DNA from 3 places in the Comamonas sp. E6 genome. Region 2 is predicted to be linked to each of the others. Evidence: riboswitches for the same ligand, from Rfam matches in the RefSeq annotation. Region 2 holds a riboswitch; each other region holds the start of a gene.
The links. A riboswitch is a leader RNA that binds a small molecule or an ion and turns the genes downstream of it on or off. The one in region 2 is predicted to bind glycine.

Region 1 (4,861 bases), on a different contig from region 2:
CATGGGGGCTTGGGCCAGGGTCTGGCCCCGGGCATCCAGCACTTGCCAGATGTTGCGCACTTCATCGTGCACCAGCCGTGAAGCTCGGGCATGGCCCTGCCAATGAATCCCGGGGGCTTGCAGCAGCGCGCGCACCAGTTGTGCGGGGCGTACCCAGCCAGCCTGCTCATGCCAGACGGCGTGGCTGTCTGCAGGCAGCTTTGCCGCAGCCAGCTGAGCCGGCAGCGCAGGCGTACTCCAGTGCTGACCCCAGGGGAATGTCTCGCTGCCGGGTTGCAGCCATGACCTGGGCAGATGAGAGGGCTCGTTCAGGTCATGCTCCAGCACGCCGCCATGGGCCCAGTCCTGGGCTGGATGCAACTTTTGCGCTTGGCTCAGTTGCTGCAGATTTTGTAGCGTTGTGCGTACGCCGCTTCTGGACAGGTGCGACAGAACACTGTCATCGGGCGAAATATGCGGGCAAAACAAGCCGGCTGGCAGGCCTGAAGCTCCTGCCGCAGGCTCGGCCGCCGCATCCAGCACCGTCACTTCCCAGCCGCGTCTTGCCAGGCTGGCGGCAGCGGCGGCACCAGCCAGGCCAGCACCCAGCACCAGGCAGCGGCCGGCCTGGCCCACGGGCGCAGGCAGGCCGTCAGGGCGATGGCGCGGCTCCCAGGCCGGGTTGTAGGCTGCATGCAGGTTATGGCGCTTGGGCGGCACGCCAACGCGCTTCTTGACGTCAAAACCCTGAGCCTTGAGCGCTTGGCGCACATGGCCGGCCACGCACCAAGTGGCAAGCTGCGTGCCACGGCGGCAATGGCGGGCGATGTTCTTCATGGCATCTTCATCCCACATCTCGGGGTTGAGTTGAGGAGAGAAGCCATCCAGATATACGCTGTCAGCCGTCATCTGCTGCTTGCGCAGCATGGTCCTGGCATCGCCTATATGGAGCGTCAGCAGCACCTGGCCGTCATCAAAGGAAAGGCGATGCACGCCGGGCAGCAGTCCCCACCATTGCTCGGCCAGTTGTTCGCCAAGCGGGCGCAGTTCCCCATCGGCCGGTAAAAACGCGAGCAGATCCTCGCGCGAGACAGGGTAGGCCTCCACCGAGACAAAATGCAGAATGCGCGGGCGTCTGGGGTCGGCTTTCCATGCCGCCCAGGTGACCAGGAAATTCAGACCGAAGCCAAAGCCGGTTTCCAGAATGCGCCACTGCGCTGCATCGGCCCAGGCAGCTGGAAGATCGCAGCCACCGAGAAAAACCTGGCGGGCCTGGTCAAGGCCGCCCAGCTCGCTGTGATAGCGATCACCAAATCGGGTGTTGTAGGGGGTGCCATCCGGCATCCATGTGATCGGTTCAGACATGGAAAGTGAAACTACATGGGTAATGCATGGCGCAGTCTAGGTCAGAGCAGCCAAGCAAGGGCCGCCCCGCAGCGATGGCTGCGTCCCCCTCCTGCGTAGCAAGAGAGGGGGGAGTCTCTATCACTCCCAGCGCTGCTGGTACGAAAAAACCGGCAGGCGCCATTTGAAACGAATGGCGGCCAGACGGAAGGCCAGACCGCCGGCAAAACACACGATGGTGCTGATATTGGGGCTGACATCCAGATAGCGCAGGCCCAGGAACATCAGGCATACGGACAGCGACACGCTGGCATACAGCTCGCGGCGGAACACCACGGGGACCTGGTTGCAGAGCACATCGCGCAAGATGCCGCCGCTGATGCCGGTAATCATGCCGGCCATGATGATGACGATGGTTGGGTAGCCCAGCTCCAGCGCGGTATTGCAGCCGATCAGCGAAAAGGCGATCAGTCCCATGGCGTCCAGCAGCAAAAACACCTGCTTGAGCCTGTGCATATGGCGTGCAATCACGGTGGTCAGCAGACCGAAGCTGATGACCAGATACACATATTCAGGGTGCTGGGTCCAGCCGATGGGGTAGTGGCCCAGTACCATGTCGCGGATGGTGCCGCCTCCCAGGGCAGTGACAAAGGCGATGACGACGACGCCGAAGATATCCATATTGCGCCGGCCTGCGGCGAGTGCGCCGGACATGGCTTCGGCGGTAATGGCCACCAGATAGATGACCAGCATGACGGTGAAGTTGGAGGCCTGGAACGAGTCCAGCAAAGAGACGGAAGGAAGCATGAAGGCACTTGAAAATAGACCAGCCACTCACATCGGCGGGAATGTCCGGCTTGCCTCTCCCGCTGTCCTTTTACCTGAGAGTTGCGCATGAGCACCTTCGCGGTGGACATGCTTGCCCCTTCGGTGAGCCCTGCAGCTTGTGGTTGCGGGCTGCTCTCCAGTTGGCGATATCCGGGTCCTGTCAGACCCACCTGCGGTACTTATTGCCTGAGCGATTATGGGAGTTTGCGCCTTCGGCGGGAACCCTCGAAAGGCTCCGCTCTCCCGCAGGATGGGCGCGATTCTAGCTAGTTTCAGCGACTTTATTCGGGTTAATACCTGTATTGGTGTGTTTCTGCGGCTGCCAGCTCGGGGTGCGGAAGGGCGGTCTGAATCCGCCATGGCTCGCGCAAGCCCGCGTTTTCGTCCGTGAAGCCGCCCGCCATAAAAACTCATATGCGCGATATCGAAAGGGCGTTGTTGCATATATCACCCCCAGGCCAGATTTCCCAACCCCAGGTGTGGCTAGGCCACAGCCACCGTCTGCGGGCAGACCGGTTCAGTAAACCGATTGAGGATGGAGGCTCGAATGTGCAGTTCGTTAACTTGGCGCTCGAACGTGCGTGACATTGCTCGTTCAACCAGGCGTTTGATGCAGTTCATCTTGGTCTTTACCGGGCTGCGCCGGTGGTAACCGCTCCAGCGTTTCCAGATACTTCACCCCAATCGTCTGCATGCGGCGATAGCTGCGTTGCGGTGCGCAAAGCCATCGCCTTTGCGCACCTTGGCATTCTTTCTTGGGGGGAATGATGGGCGTGGCATTGCGCTGAATGACCGCCGCATGCACGGACTGCGTGTCATAAGCCCCATCGCCTGTCACTGTCAGCAGCGGCTCCTCGGCAGGAACTTGCTCCGCAACTGCGGCAACACTGCAGCGTTTGCGCATCAATACCGATGTGCAGCTTGCGCCATTGGCGGCGATGCTTTTTGCACTTCCACTCGCCTTCGCCAAGGAACTTGATGCCTGTGGAGTCAACCAGTCGGTGCAGGCCGGCTGCGCTAGAGCGGTATGCCACTTGCACATCCAGACGGCGTTGGCGGCGACACAATGTACTGAAGTCGGGAATTGGCCACAGCAATCCAGACAGCGCCAGTAGTGACTGAACAAAGCCTGTGGTCTGCCGCAAGACTAATCCAAAGAGGTTCTTGATGGTCAGGCAGAACTGAATCGCTGCATCCGAGAACTGCGGGCTGTGCCCGCGTTTGCCGCTGTCAGCGGCAAGCCAAGACATGGTCTTGTCCAGCCAGATGGTCAAGGAGCCGCGAGCCTTGAGTGCTGCGTTGTACTGCTTCCAGTTGGTGGTGTGAGCGGCAGCACTCATTAGGGCGTTGGTGTCGGAGGCCCTTCATGCTCAAGCTTTCGCGAGGTAAAGAGCAAGCTTGCCGATACACCTTCTTGGTGAGCCACGAGTGACACGCTCATCCCAGGCTCATAGGTTTGACGAACCAGGTCCGCTTTCTCGGTGGCAGACCTACGCCTGCGGCGCTGTTCCCAGGGTCTTGGTATGCCTACGCCCCATGTTTATGTGAAAGACAAGCAATGGACCATGCCCGGGGATTCATTAGGCTGTCCCACTATCTCTCGTCAGATCTTCTGCGTTGGCGAGAAAAGTCATCATTAAAACGCATAGCTTGCCGCAATGTGTGCATTGGCGTTGACAGACTCTGATAGAGATACTTTTCAGTCGAGCCTCACCACGCTGTTTTAGCAAGTTAGACAGTGGCGCTCTAACTAGAAAGCTGGTTACTGCGGCGTGACGGCTGCAGACATAACGAAGCTCCGGAGACAACCTGTTCCTGATAAGGACCTGTATGAAAGACATTCGCAAGACCATGGACGAAGGTGCCATGACCTCGTTTCAATGGCTGGCCGTAAGCATCTGCATTTTGCTCATCATGCTTGATGGCTTCGATGTGCTCGTGATGGCTTTTACTGCATCATCAGTTGCGGCTGAATGGAAGCTCAATGGCGCTCAGCTGGGCGTGTTGTTCAGTGCCGGGCTGATTGGTATGGCCATTGGCTCGCTGTTTGTCGCCCCCGTGGCCGATAGACGCGGTCGGCAGCCTGTCATTGTGCTGTGCCTCGTCGTGGTTTCGGCTGGAATGCTGATGTCAGCCATGGCCCGAAGCTATATCGAGCTGGCTGCCCTGCGGGCCATCACCGGCGTCGGCATCGGCGGCATGCTGGCAAGCGTGGGGGTCATCACTTCCGAGTTCTCGTCCCAAAAGTGGCGCAGCACTGCGATCGCGTTGCAAGCCACCGGCTATCCGATCGGTGCCACTCTGGGTGGACTCATGGCCGCTTGGCTGCTGACACATTACGGCTGGCGCTCGGTCTTTGTTTTTGGCGGCCTGACGACAGCCTTGATGTTGCCCATCGTGCTGTGGCGTCTGCCCGAATCCGTGGATTTCCTGCTGGGCCGCCGTCCGGTTCACGCGCTCGAGAAGCTCAATCGTTTGATGGTGCTCATGGGCCATGCACCGCTCGCGCAGCTGCCTGCTCCGGTGGCCGGCGATGCCGTTCAAGGCAATACGGTGGCGGCGCTGTTCAAGAATGGTTTGGCACGTCCTACCCTGATGCTGTGGGCAGGCTTTTTCCTGCTCATGTTCAGTGTCTATTTCTCGCTGAGCTGGACACCCAAATTGCTGGTGCAAGCCGGTTTGTCGGCCCAGCAGGGCGTGACGGGCGGAG
Region 2 (4,861 bases):
AGCGCTTCCATGCGGCCTTGTGAGATTTCTGCCTGGTAGGGGGTATAGGCCGTATACCAGGCTGGATTCTCGAGGATGTTGCGCAGGATGACGCCCGGCGTGTGCGTGCCGTAGTAGCCCTGGCCGATAAAGCTCTTCAGAACCTGATTCTTGCTGGCGATGGCCTTGAGTTCGGCCAGCGCAGCGGCTTCGGTAATCGGCGCCGGAAGATCCATGGGCCTGGCGCGTGCGATGGAGTCGGGCATCACATCGCGAATCAAGGCGTCCAGCGAGGGCTTGCCGATGGCGGCCAGCATTTTTTGCTGCTCATCGGCGTCCGGGCCTATATGACGGGGGATGAATTCGTGGCTGTTTTCCAGCGCTTCCAGGGAAGCGACGGGGGCGGGAGGCGACATCAGCATGGGAGGGACCTATTCTCAAATACTGTGACTGACGGTTTGCATGCCAGGCATGCGTGAATGCCGTATGCCTGAAGGCATGCGGCCGGTGCTTCAAGCAGCGCTGGCTTGTTCCAGCGCGGTGTTCATCAGAGCTAGGCGTTCGCTTTCCTGGTCGGCATATTCCCAATCGGGATATTTGCTGCGTGCCACGGTGTTCAGCCATTGCTGGCAGGCCAGGGCAAGCAGGGCCTGCTTGTGCAGATCGGCATCGATGCTGCCTGTGATCTTGAGCTGACCAAAGGCGGTGGCCACGTGTGCGCGGCAGACCGAGCGCAGATAGCTCTGGTTCATGTCGTCGCTGGCCAGCCATCGGGCCTTGGCCGCATCGTCATGAGCCAGCATGTCCTTGGGCACGGGCAGATCCCAGTCGCTCAGTTGTTGGTGCAGAAAGCGCAGGGCCTTGGCGTTGCCGCCTGTTTGCTCCTGGTACCACTCTTGAAGAGCGGCCAGTGTGTCGCTGCCGTCATCGCTGCCGAAGGGGCTGAAGTCGTCACCGCCGTCGTAATAGAAGTCCTGGGCTGCGATGCGCGCAAAGGTCGGGTGGCTGGTCTCGCGGGCGAGACCGACGTCCGGATCGTCAAAATACAGAATGGTGCTCATGGCTGCATGCAAAAACGGCCTTCGCAATGCGAGGGCCGTTGATACGCTTAGTTGTCCTTGGCGAAGTCGTTGTAGGCGGTCTCTTCCATCAGAGCTTCGAGCTCGCCCACATTGCTCATCTTGACCTTGAAAAACCAGCCTGCGGCCAGTGGGTCGCTGTTGGCGAGCGACGGGTCATCGCGCAGGGCTTCGTTGACTTCGACGATCTCGCCGGTCACGGGCATGTAGACATCGGCAGCGGCCTTGACGGATTCGACCACGCCAGCCACATCGCCGGCCTTGAAGGTGGAGCCCACGGCAGGCAGGTCCACAAACACCACATCGCCCAGCGCATCCTGTGCGTGTACGGTGATGCCGACGATGGCGGCATTGGTGTCAGCGGCGTTGATCCATTCGTGTTCTTTGGAATACTTGATGCTCATGGAAAGCTCCAGATGGGGGATTCAGGGGAATCGGGTGTTGTTTGAGAAAGGTCCAGCTCGCACTTTAGCGGTGTTCTGGCCGCTGTTTGGCAAACTGGCCCGTCTCATGCGCGGCGGCAGACCTAGCCGCGGTAGTAGCGGGTGGGAACGAAGGGCGTGGCGACCACCTTCATGGGCACGGGCTTGCCGCGCACCATGGCGAAGATTTCCGTATCGATGGCGGCGTAGTCGGGCTCGACATAGGCCAGCGCCACGGGCTGGTTGAGCGTGGGGCTGAGCAGGCCGCTGGTGATGTGGCCGATATGCTGTCCGTCCATGTTCTCCAGCACGGCGGGCTCGCGCACGGGAATGCGTTCCAGCGCAATCAGGCCCACGCGCTTGCGGCGCAGAGACTGAGGGTTCTGCAATTGCTCCAGCACGATGGCCGCACCAGGAAAACCGCCTTCGCGCTCGCCGCCGGTGCGGCGTACTTTCTGCATGGCCCAGTTCAGCGCAGCTTCCACCGGGGTGGTGCTGGTGTCTATGTCGTTGCCGTACAGGCAAAGTCCGGCTTCTAGGCGCAGCGAGTTGCGCGCGCCCAGACCGATGGGGGCTACCTCGGGCTGTGCCAGCAGAGCTTCGGCAAAGGCTTCGGCAGCTTCGCCGGGCAGGGAGATTTCAAAGCCGTCCTCGCCCGTATAGCCGCTGCGCGTGATGTAGAGCGCATGGCCTTGCCAGTCGAAGTAATTGCCGGTCATGAAGACCAGTTGCGTCACACCGGGAATCAGACGCGAGAGGGCAGTGACGGCTTGCGGGCCTTGCAGGGCCAGCAGGGCGTGCTCGGGCAGTGGGACGACCTCGCCGCGGCTGGCGATGCGGTTCTGGATATGAGCGATATCGGCCTCTTTGCAGGCACCGTTGACGATGAGGAACAGATCATCGCCGCGGTTGACGAACATCAGGTCGTCGAGAATTCCGCCTTGTTCATCGAGCAGCAGGCCGTAACGCTGTTTGTGCAGGCCCAGGTCCATGACATCGACGGGCATCAGCGATTCGAGCGCGGCGGCGGCATCGGGGCCGCGCAACAGCAACTGGCCCATGTGCGAGACATCGAACAGGCCGGCGGCCTTGCGCGTGTGCAGATGCTCGGCCATCAGGCCTTGAGGGTATTGCACGGGCATTGAGTAGCCGGCAAACGGCACCATGCGGGCACCCAGTTTCTGGTGCAGTGCAAACAGCGGTGTGGAACGCAGATCGGAAGAGGTGTCAGCAGCAGTCACAGGCAAGCGCTCCGGTGGTCAAACCAAAATGAGTGGCCATGCATGGCGGGGCCATGCGTGGCGGGCTTGCCCTGCTGTCCGCTTTACCTGAGAGATTCACTGCATGCATTGCATCGGGCAGTTTGCTCCTTCGGTGGATGCCGGCGCACATACGAAATGACGGCCTGCATCTCTCTCCAGCAAGGGACGCTGCAGGTTTGCATACCTTGCAGCGCTTGTCAGTCCTTTTGCCTGAGCGTTTTGACACCGGGTTGGGGTCTGCGCCTTCGGCGGTGCGAGGCAGCTTCAAGCTGCAGGCACTCTCTCCTGACCTTGGCGATTCTAGCGGTGGGCAAGGGGCTTGCACCACCGAATCGGATGGATTCTGGGGTTTTCGAGCACAGATCGCTGGAATTGAGCTTGCGGTCTCACTGCGGTTCTGTGTTCATGGCGGGTGTTCGAGGAATATCGATCTCCTGGCGCGGAAACACCAGTTGGTAGGGCTGCTCGAAGCAGGACGTCACGGGCTGGCCCTGGCGCATGCCGGGCTTGAACTTCCAGCGTTCGAGCGAGCGCAGTATGGACTTCACGATGCGGGGATCGGCATCGGCAGGCTGGTAGGCCACACGGCCGAGCTGACCCTGAGCCGTGACTTCCAGGCGGAAGACCACCGTGGTCTCCAGCCCGTTCGGAAACCAGTGGGCGCTGATGAAAGGCGTGGTGTGGCGGCGTGGCTGCGGTTGCCGATCGAGCTGGGCGGGGGGTGTGCAGTCAGCATTGATCCAGGCAGGCCAATTTACGGTTTGGCCTCCGGAAGCCGAGGCGGAGTCAGCCTGGGGCTGGGGAGTGATGTCGGCCACCTTAGGCGCCATGGCTGGGTTGCCGGCGCAGGCACTGAGCAGCAGAGCTCCCAAGACGGCCGCGTATGCAGCAAGACAGCGTGAGTGGCGTGAAGTATCCATGGCGGCATTCTCGGTCATCCCCAGTCGATTTCGGCAGACCTGGTGGAGTCGGTCGTTCAGCCAGGGCCGGGCTGCCTTGCTCCAGAGCTTGTCCTGCAGGGGCAAACATCATGTCCGGCAGGGACTAAACAGAATTTTCCCCATGGATAGGATTATGACGTTCGTCAAAAAATGTTTATTCAAGGAGAGAAAATGCCCGAAAAAGCCACGAATGAATTCTGGAAATATCTGAAGCCGATTCCTGAATGTTTTCAGCCAGATGCGCAGCCAGAGGTTTATATTAAGAACGCTCCAACGGAGGATGAGCGTTATTATGTTCCATTCTCTGAAACCGTTTCCTCCCGTCCCCTCTGGATTTCTCCATCACAAAACAAATGGTGCGATATTCTGATGGCGAAGGAGGCCGGTCTGGTGAACCGCCATTACCATCCGCACGAAGTGTTTGCCTACACGATTTCGGGGAAGTGGGGCTATCTGGAACATGACTGGACAGCCCGCGCCGGTGATTTCGTCTACGAGACCCCCGGAGAAGGCCATACCCTGGTGGCCTATGAACATGAGCAGCCCATGCGTGCGTTCTTTATCGTCAAGGGACCGCTGATCTGGCTCGATGATGACGGAAAGCCTGACGGATATTTCGATGTTCACAGTTACATAGAACTATGCCGAAAGCATTATGAAAAAATCGGCATAGGTGCAGATTATGTGGACACGCTGTTTCGGTAGTTATCCGAAGCTGGATTGAAAATCCATCAATGAAAGGCGGTATTTCCTGAAGAATGAAATAGCCCGCCAAATACGGAATGGAGAGAGACATGAAAAATCAAGATGAAAATCTAAAAAGCGGGTGGGTGAGCTATGAAAACAAGCTGCTGATCATTCTGTTTTTTACTTTCGGGATTGTTTTTTTTGACCGGCTGGCATTGTCGTTTTTATTTCCCTTTGTCTCCAAGGAGCTGGATCTGAACAATGCCCAGCTGGGCATGCTGTCGTCCATTCTGGCATTGGCATGGGCGGCTTCTGGTGCATTCTTCGGGGCCTATACAGACCGCAAGGGCGGACGCAAAACGGTGCTGATTCTTTCGGTGCTGATGTTCTCTCTTTGCTCGGCCCTGTCGGGTCTGGTGGGCGGTTTTGTCGGCCTGCTGTTGTTGCGAGCGCTGATGGGCCTTGCCGAAGGGCCGGTGCTGCCGCTGTCG
Region 3 (4,861 bases), on a different contig from region 2:
CTTGCCGTCTGGCCCAGCGGTCCCCAGCCCGTGGTGATGATGGCCACACCCAGCACCAGCGTGGCAACAATGGTCACGACCTTGATCAGCGCGAACCAGAATTCCAGCTCGCCGAAGACCTTGACCGCGATCAGATTCACGCCCAGCAGCACGGCCAGGGTGGCGAGCGCCGGGAATGGCGGGAAACCAGTAATGGGTGTAGATGCCTATGGCAGTGAGCTCCGCCATGCCCGTCACCACCCAGGTGAACCAGTAGGTCCAGCCGGTGACGAATCCGGCCCAGGGGCTGACATAGGTTTCGGCATAGGTGGCAAAAGAGCCGGCCACCGGGCGGTGCACCAGCAACTCGCCCAGTGCCCGCATGATGAAGAAGATGGCCAGCCCCGCGATGGCGTAGCTGACCAGCAGCAGCGGACCAGCCTTGTGGATTGCCTTGGCCGAGCCCAGGAACAGGCCCACGCCAATGGCGCCGCCCAGGGCGATCAGCTGGATGTGCCGGTCCTTGAGGCCGCGCTCCAGCTCCCCTGTCTGCTGCAGCGACTCCCCGGCTGCGCTTGGATGATTTCGACTCATGTTGTATGTCTCCGTTTTGCCATTCACACGGCAACAGCTGCCCCTCACGGGGCGCTGCGGCTGCCGTGTCTGGCTTGTTGATGAGGTTTTCAGGTCGTGGTCAGGCGCTGGCGGTGCTCAGCGTGGCCGGTCGGGGCTGTCTGCTGGCGCTGCCCATGGACTGCAGCACGAGGTCGCCGACCATGTCGGCGGTGACGGCCGACAAGGTCCAGCCCAGATGGCCGTGGCCGGTGTTGTAGAACACGCAGGGCTTGTTGCCAGGGCCCACGCGCGGCAGCATGTCCGGCATCATGGGGCGCAGGCCCGCCCAGGGCACGACGCTGCGCGTGCTGACGCCCGGGAAGCACTGCTGAACCCATTCGATGAGTGGACGGATGCGGTCGGCTCGGATGTCCTTGTTGTAGCCGTTGAATTCGGCCGTACCGGCAACGCGGAAGCGATCGTTGCCGAGGCGGCTGGTGACCAGCTTGGTCTCGTCGTCCAGCAGACTCACCACGGGGGCTGCGGCGCGGCTGGCTTCGTCCGGCAGATTGACCGTGATGGAATAGCCCTTGACCGGATAGATGTTGACGCTGTCGCCGAGCTGGGCAGCCAGGGCGCGGCTTGCCGTGCCTGCGCAGACCACCATGGCGTCGAAAGTCGAGGTCTCGGTTTCCAGGCCCTGGCGCACGGTCACGCTGGCCTGCTTGCCGTTGCTGTTCACCGACATGATTTCCTGGCCGTAGCGGCATTGCACGCCCAGTCGTTCGCAGGCGGCAGCCAGGCCGCTGGTGAACTTGTGGATGTCGCCCGTGGAGTCGCTCTCGGTGAAGTAGCCGCCATAGAAGGTTCCGGACAGGGTCGGCTCTATGGCGCGCATCTCCTGCGGTGTCACGGCGCGGCGCTCCAGACCGCCTTTGGCCAGCAACCGGGAAACCTTGCCCGCATGTTCAAAGCCTGCTCGGTCGCGGTAGATATGCAAGATGCCTTTTCGCTTCAGATCGAAGTCAATGCCTTCGCTGGACGCCCAGTCAAACAGGTGCTCGCGTGCCGCAATCGCCAGCCTGGCGGTTTCCACGGTGTTTTTCTCGTAATGGGGGATGGCAGCGAGAAACTGGCAGAACCAGGAAATCTTGTGCCAGCTGGGCCTGGGATTGAGCAGCAGCGGAGCATCGCTCTTGAGCATCCACTTGAGGCCCTTGACGATGGTGGACCAATGGGTCCAGACCTCGGCGTTCGAGGCCGAGAGCTGGCCGCCATTGGCGAACGAGGTTTCCATGGCGGCATAGCGCTGCTTCTCGAACAGGGTGACGGCAAATCCGCGGCGTGCGAGGGCGTAGGCGGTGGTCACGCCCGTGATGCCACCGCCGATGACGGCGATTGTCTTCATGATTCAGATTCCAGACACGTCAAGGGTGGAGCCCGTGCGCAACATGCGCAGCGGACGCCCCCTCTGTTCTGGACCTGAGAGATTCACGAGGCAGGGCCTTGCGGCGCTGCTCGCTTGCTCCTTCGGTATGCCCGGCGGACGATGACGTCCGGACATTCTTCAGAGTGTGTGAAAGCGATGCCGATCCTTTGGCCTGAGAGTTTCCGGGGCGGTTGCTCCTTCGGCGCTGCATGCGCCAAGTTTGCGCTGCAGTCTCTCTCGGCATCACCGGGCTGAGAGCCTGTGGGCAAATGTAGGAAGAACGGCGGTGCCTGGATATACGGGTTTTCTAGACTTCTGCGCCAGGGCCCAGCCATGGCTACTCATGTCGGGTTCACGCTATTTGATAGCGCTTGTCGCTTATCCTTCAATGAAATATTGATTGTTTGTCTATGAAAATGAATTTATTAAAGCGCAGTGTGCTTCTAAATTCATAGCGATAGACGCTGTCAAGTGCCACCGAGCAGCCCCAGAGTCAGCCCCTGCATTGGCATGGCGGGGCATGGTCGGCGGTGGATTTGGGCAAAATATCGTCTTTGCCTGTCAATTGGCCCGGCGATATCACCGCTTTGCCATTGAAGCGCCCGACTGGGGTGGCTGCCGATTCAGGATGCAACTGGCCTATCCGCCATGGCGTTCTGCTGTCATGGCTTCGTTCCTTTGTCCTTGTTGCCCGCGATCGTCATGGTCGCCTTTTTGCGTTGCCTGCCGCAGCGCCTGCGGGATGGTTGGGTGTTTTGTCCGGATGGGCGCAAACCATTACAACAAGACATTTATGTCCCAACCCAACTCAAGCCAGCAGCTCGCGCCGACTGGTGATGGTGACGATAACCAGCCCCGCTTGCACCGGGTGCTCAAGCAGCGCCACCTGAGCATGATTGCCATTGGCGGCGCCATCGGAACGGGCCTGTTCGTGGCCTCAGGCTCGGCCATCGCCCAGATCGGCCCTGGTGGTGCCGTGCTCACCTATCTGCTCATAGGCATCATGGTGTACTACATCATGACCAGCCTGGGCGAGCTGGCCGCCTTCATGCCTGTGGCCGGCTCTTTCTCTACCTATGCCTCGCGCTATGTGGATCGAGGCTTCGGCTTTGCGCTGGGCTGGAACTTCTGGTTCAGCTGGGCTGTGGTGGTGGCGGTGGACCTGGTGGCCTCGCAACTGGTCATGGCCTACTGGTTTCCCGATGTGCCCGGCATCGTCTGGAGCGGCCTGTTCCTGCTGCTGATGGTGGGGCTGAACGCGTTTTCCGCGCGCGGCTTTGCCGAGGCCGAGTACTGGTTCGCGCTGATCAAGGTGCTGGCCGTGGTGGCCTTTCTGATCACCGGCGTGCTGATTCTGTTCGGCATCATCAGCAACGGCCATGTACCCGGCTTCGAGAACTGGACCACGGGCGATGCGCCATTCGTCGGTAATTTCGCGACCTTTGTGGGCGTGGCCATGATCGTGGCCTATTCCTTCCAGGGCACGGAGCTGGTGGGCGTTGCGGCAGGCGAATCCGAGAATCCGCGCGAGAACGTACCGCGTGCGATTCGTCAGGTGTTCTGGCGCATCCTGCTGTTCTATGTGCTGGCCATTGTCGTCATCGGCTTTCTGATTCCCTATACCGATCCGCAGCTGCTGCGCACCGATGTGGCGGATATCGCCGTGAGCCCGTTCACGCTGGTGTTCCAGCACGCAGGCCTGCTGTCGGCGGCCACGGTGATGAATGCGGTGATCCTGACCTCGGTGCTGTCGGCCGGCAACTCCGGCATGTATGCGGCCACGCGCATGCTCTACAACATGGCGACCGAGGGCAATGCGCCGCGCATCTTCTCCCGGCTGACCCAGAACGGCGTGCCGCTGGTGGCCTTGATCGGCAGCACGCTGGTCGCCAGCCTGTGTCTGTTTTCCTCGCTCTATAGCCCGCAGGCCGTCTATATCTGGCTGCTGAATCTGGCCGGCATGACGGAGTTCATCGTCTGGCTGGGCATTGCCGTCAGCCACTACCGCTTCCGTCGCGGCTATGTCATGCACGGCCACGATGTGGGCCTGCTGCCCTACAAGGCCGGCGCCTTCCCCTTCGGTCCCATCTTTGCCTTTGTGCTGTGTCTGGTGGTGACGCTGGGCCAGAACTACCAGGCCTTCCTGGAAGATCGCATCGATTGGGGCGGCGTGGTCTCGACCTATCTGGGCATTCCGTTGTTCCTGCTGTTCTGGCTGGGTTACTGGCTGGTCAAGCGCAAGACCTGGGTCAGCTATGCCGATATGCGCTTTGACGAGCTCGAAGACATCAAGCAGGGCAAGGTTTCGTCCTGAGGCGGTTTGAGCCTTCCTCTTCTCTGTGCGGGAGGGGGAAGGCTGCAGGGCATGAGGTCATGCCGCTGCTTGCTGTTTTCAGGTGCGTGTGTGCTTGTTTAATGCATGGCTGCCGTCTCTTGCCAGCGCAGGCAAAATCGGCACTGTGAGAGATCTTCCCACCAGCCCCGATTCCAGGCCCAGGCGCATCGCGCATCTGGACATGGATGCGTTCTACGCCTCCGTGGAGCTGCTGCGCTACCCGCAGCTCAAGGGGCTGCCGGTGGTCATCGGTGGCGGTCGGCGCAGCTTTGACGAGGAGCTGCTGGCGCGCCATGCGGGGCGGCCGCTGTCCGAGATCCCGGTGGCGGACTTTCCGCTGCTGCGCGATTACACGGGGCGCGGCGTGATCACCACGGCCACCTATCCGGCGCGGCAGTTCGGCGTGGGCTCGGCCATGGGCATGATGAAGGCCGCCAGGCTGTGCCCGCAGGCGATTCTTCTGCCCGTGGACTTTACCGAGTACAGGCGCTTTTCCCGGGCCTTCAAAGAGATCATCGTGTCGATTGCTCCGCTGATGGAGAACCGCGGCGTGGACGAGGTCT

Region 1: another riboswitch for glycine. It lies ahead of CSE6_RS00995 (trimeric intracellular cation channel family protein); the one in region 2 lies ahead of gcvT (glycine cleavage system aminomethyltransferase GcvT).
Region 3: another riboswitch for glycine. It lies ahead of CSE6_RS03535 (D-amino acid dehydrogenase); the one in region 2 lies ahead of gcvT (glycine cleavage system aminomethyltransferase GcvT).

What each region holds. Positions count from the first base shown of each region.
Region 1 is NZ_BBXH01000004.1:12,342-17,202, forward strand. Features, by position in the region: gene mnmC (FAD-dependent 5-carboxymethylaminomethyl-2-thiouridine(34) oxidoreductase MnmC) at 1-1,323, opposite strand, end outside; gene CSE6_RS00995 (trimeric intracellular cation channel family protein) at 1,465-2,130, opposite strand; glycine riboswitch at 2,183-2,301, opposite strand; glycine riboswitch at 2,315-2,407, opposite strand; partial or broken gene CSE6_RS01000 (IS5 family transposase) at 2,635-3,491, opposite strand; partial or broken gene CSE6_RS01005 (transposase) at 3,503-3,676, opposite strand; gene CSE6_RS01010 (MFS transporter) at 3,982-4,861, shown strand, end outside.
Region 2 is NZ_BBXH01000008.1:162,952-167,812, forward strand. Features, by position in the region: gene gcvP (aminomethyl-transferring glycine dehydrogenase) at 1-401, opposite strand, end outside; gene CSE6_RS07430 (MolR family transcriptional regulator) at 492-1,040, opposite strand; gene gcvH (glycine cleavage system protein GcvH) at 1,088-1,462, opposite strand; gene gcvT (glycine cleavage system aminomethyltransferase GcvT) at 1,585-2,721, opposite strand; glycine riboswitch at 2,786-2,911, opposite strand; glycine riboswitch at 2,931-3,040, opposite strand; gene CSE6_RS07445 (energy transducer TonB) at 3,129-3,662, opposite strand; gene CSE6_RS07450 (2,4'-dihydroxyacetophenone dioxygenase family protein) at 3,855-4,388, shown strand; gene CSE6_RS07455 (MFS transporter) at 4,478-4,861, shown strand, end outside.
Region 3 is NZ_BBXH01000006.1:55,558-60,418, forward strand. Features, by position in the region: partial or broken gene CSE6_RS03530 (amino acid permease) at 1-573, opposite strand, end outside; gene CSE6_RS03535 (D-amino acid dehydrogenase) at 674-1,942, opposite strand; glycine riboswitch at 2,114-2,213, opposite strand; gene CSE6_RS03540 (amino acid permease) at 2,757-4,277, shown strand; gene dinB (DNA polymerase IV) at 4,480-4,861, shown strand, end outside.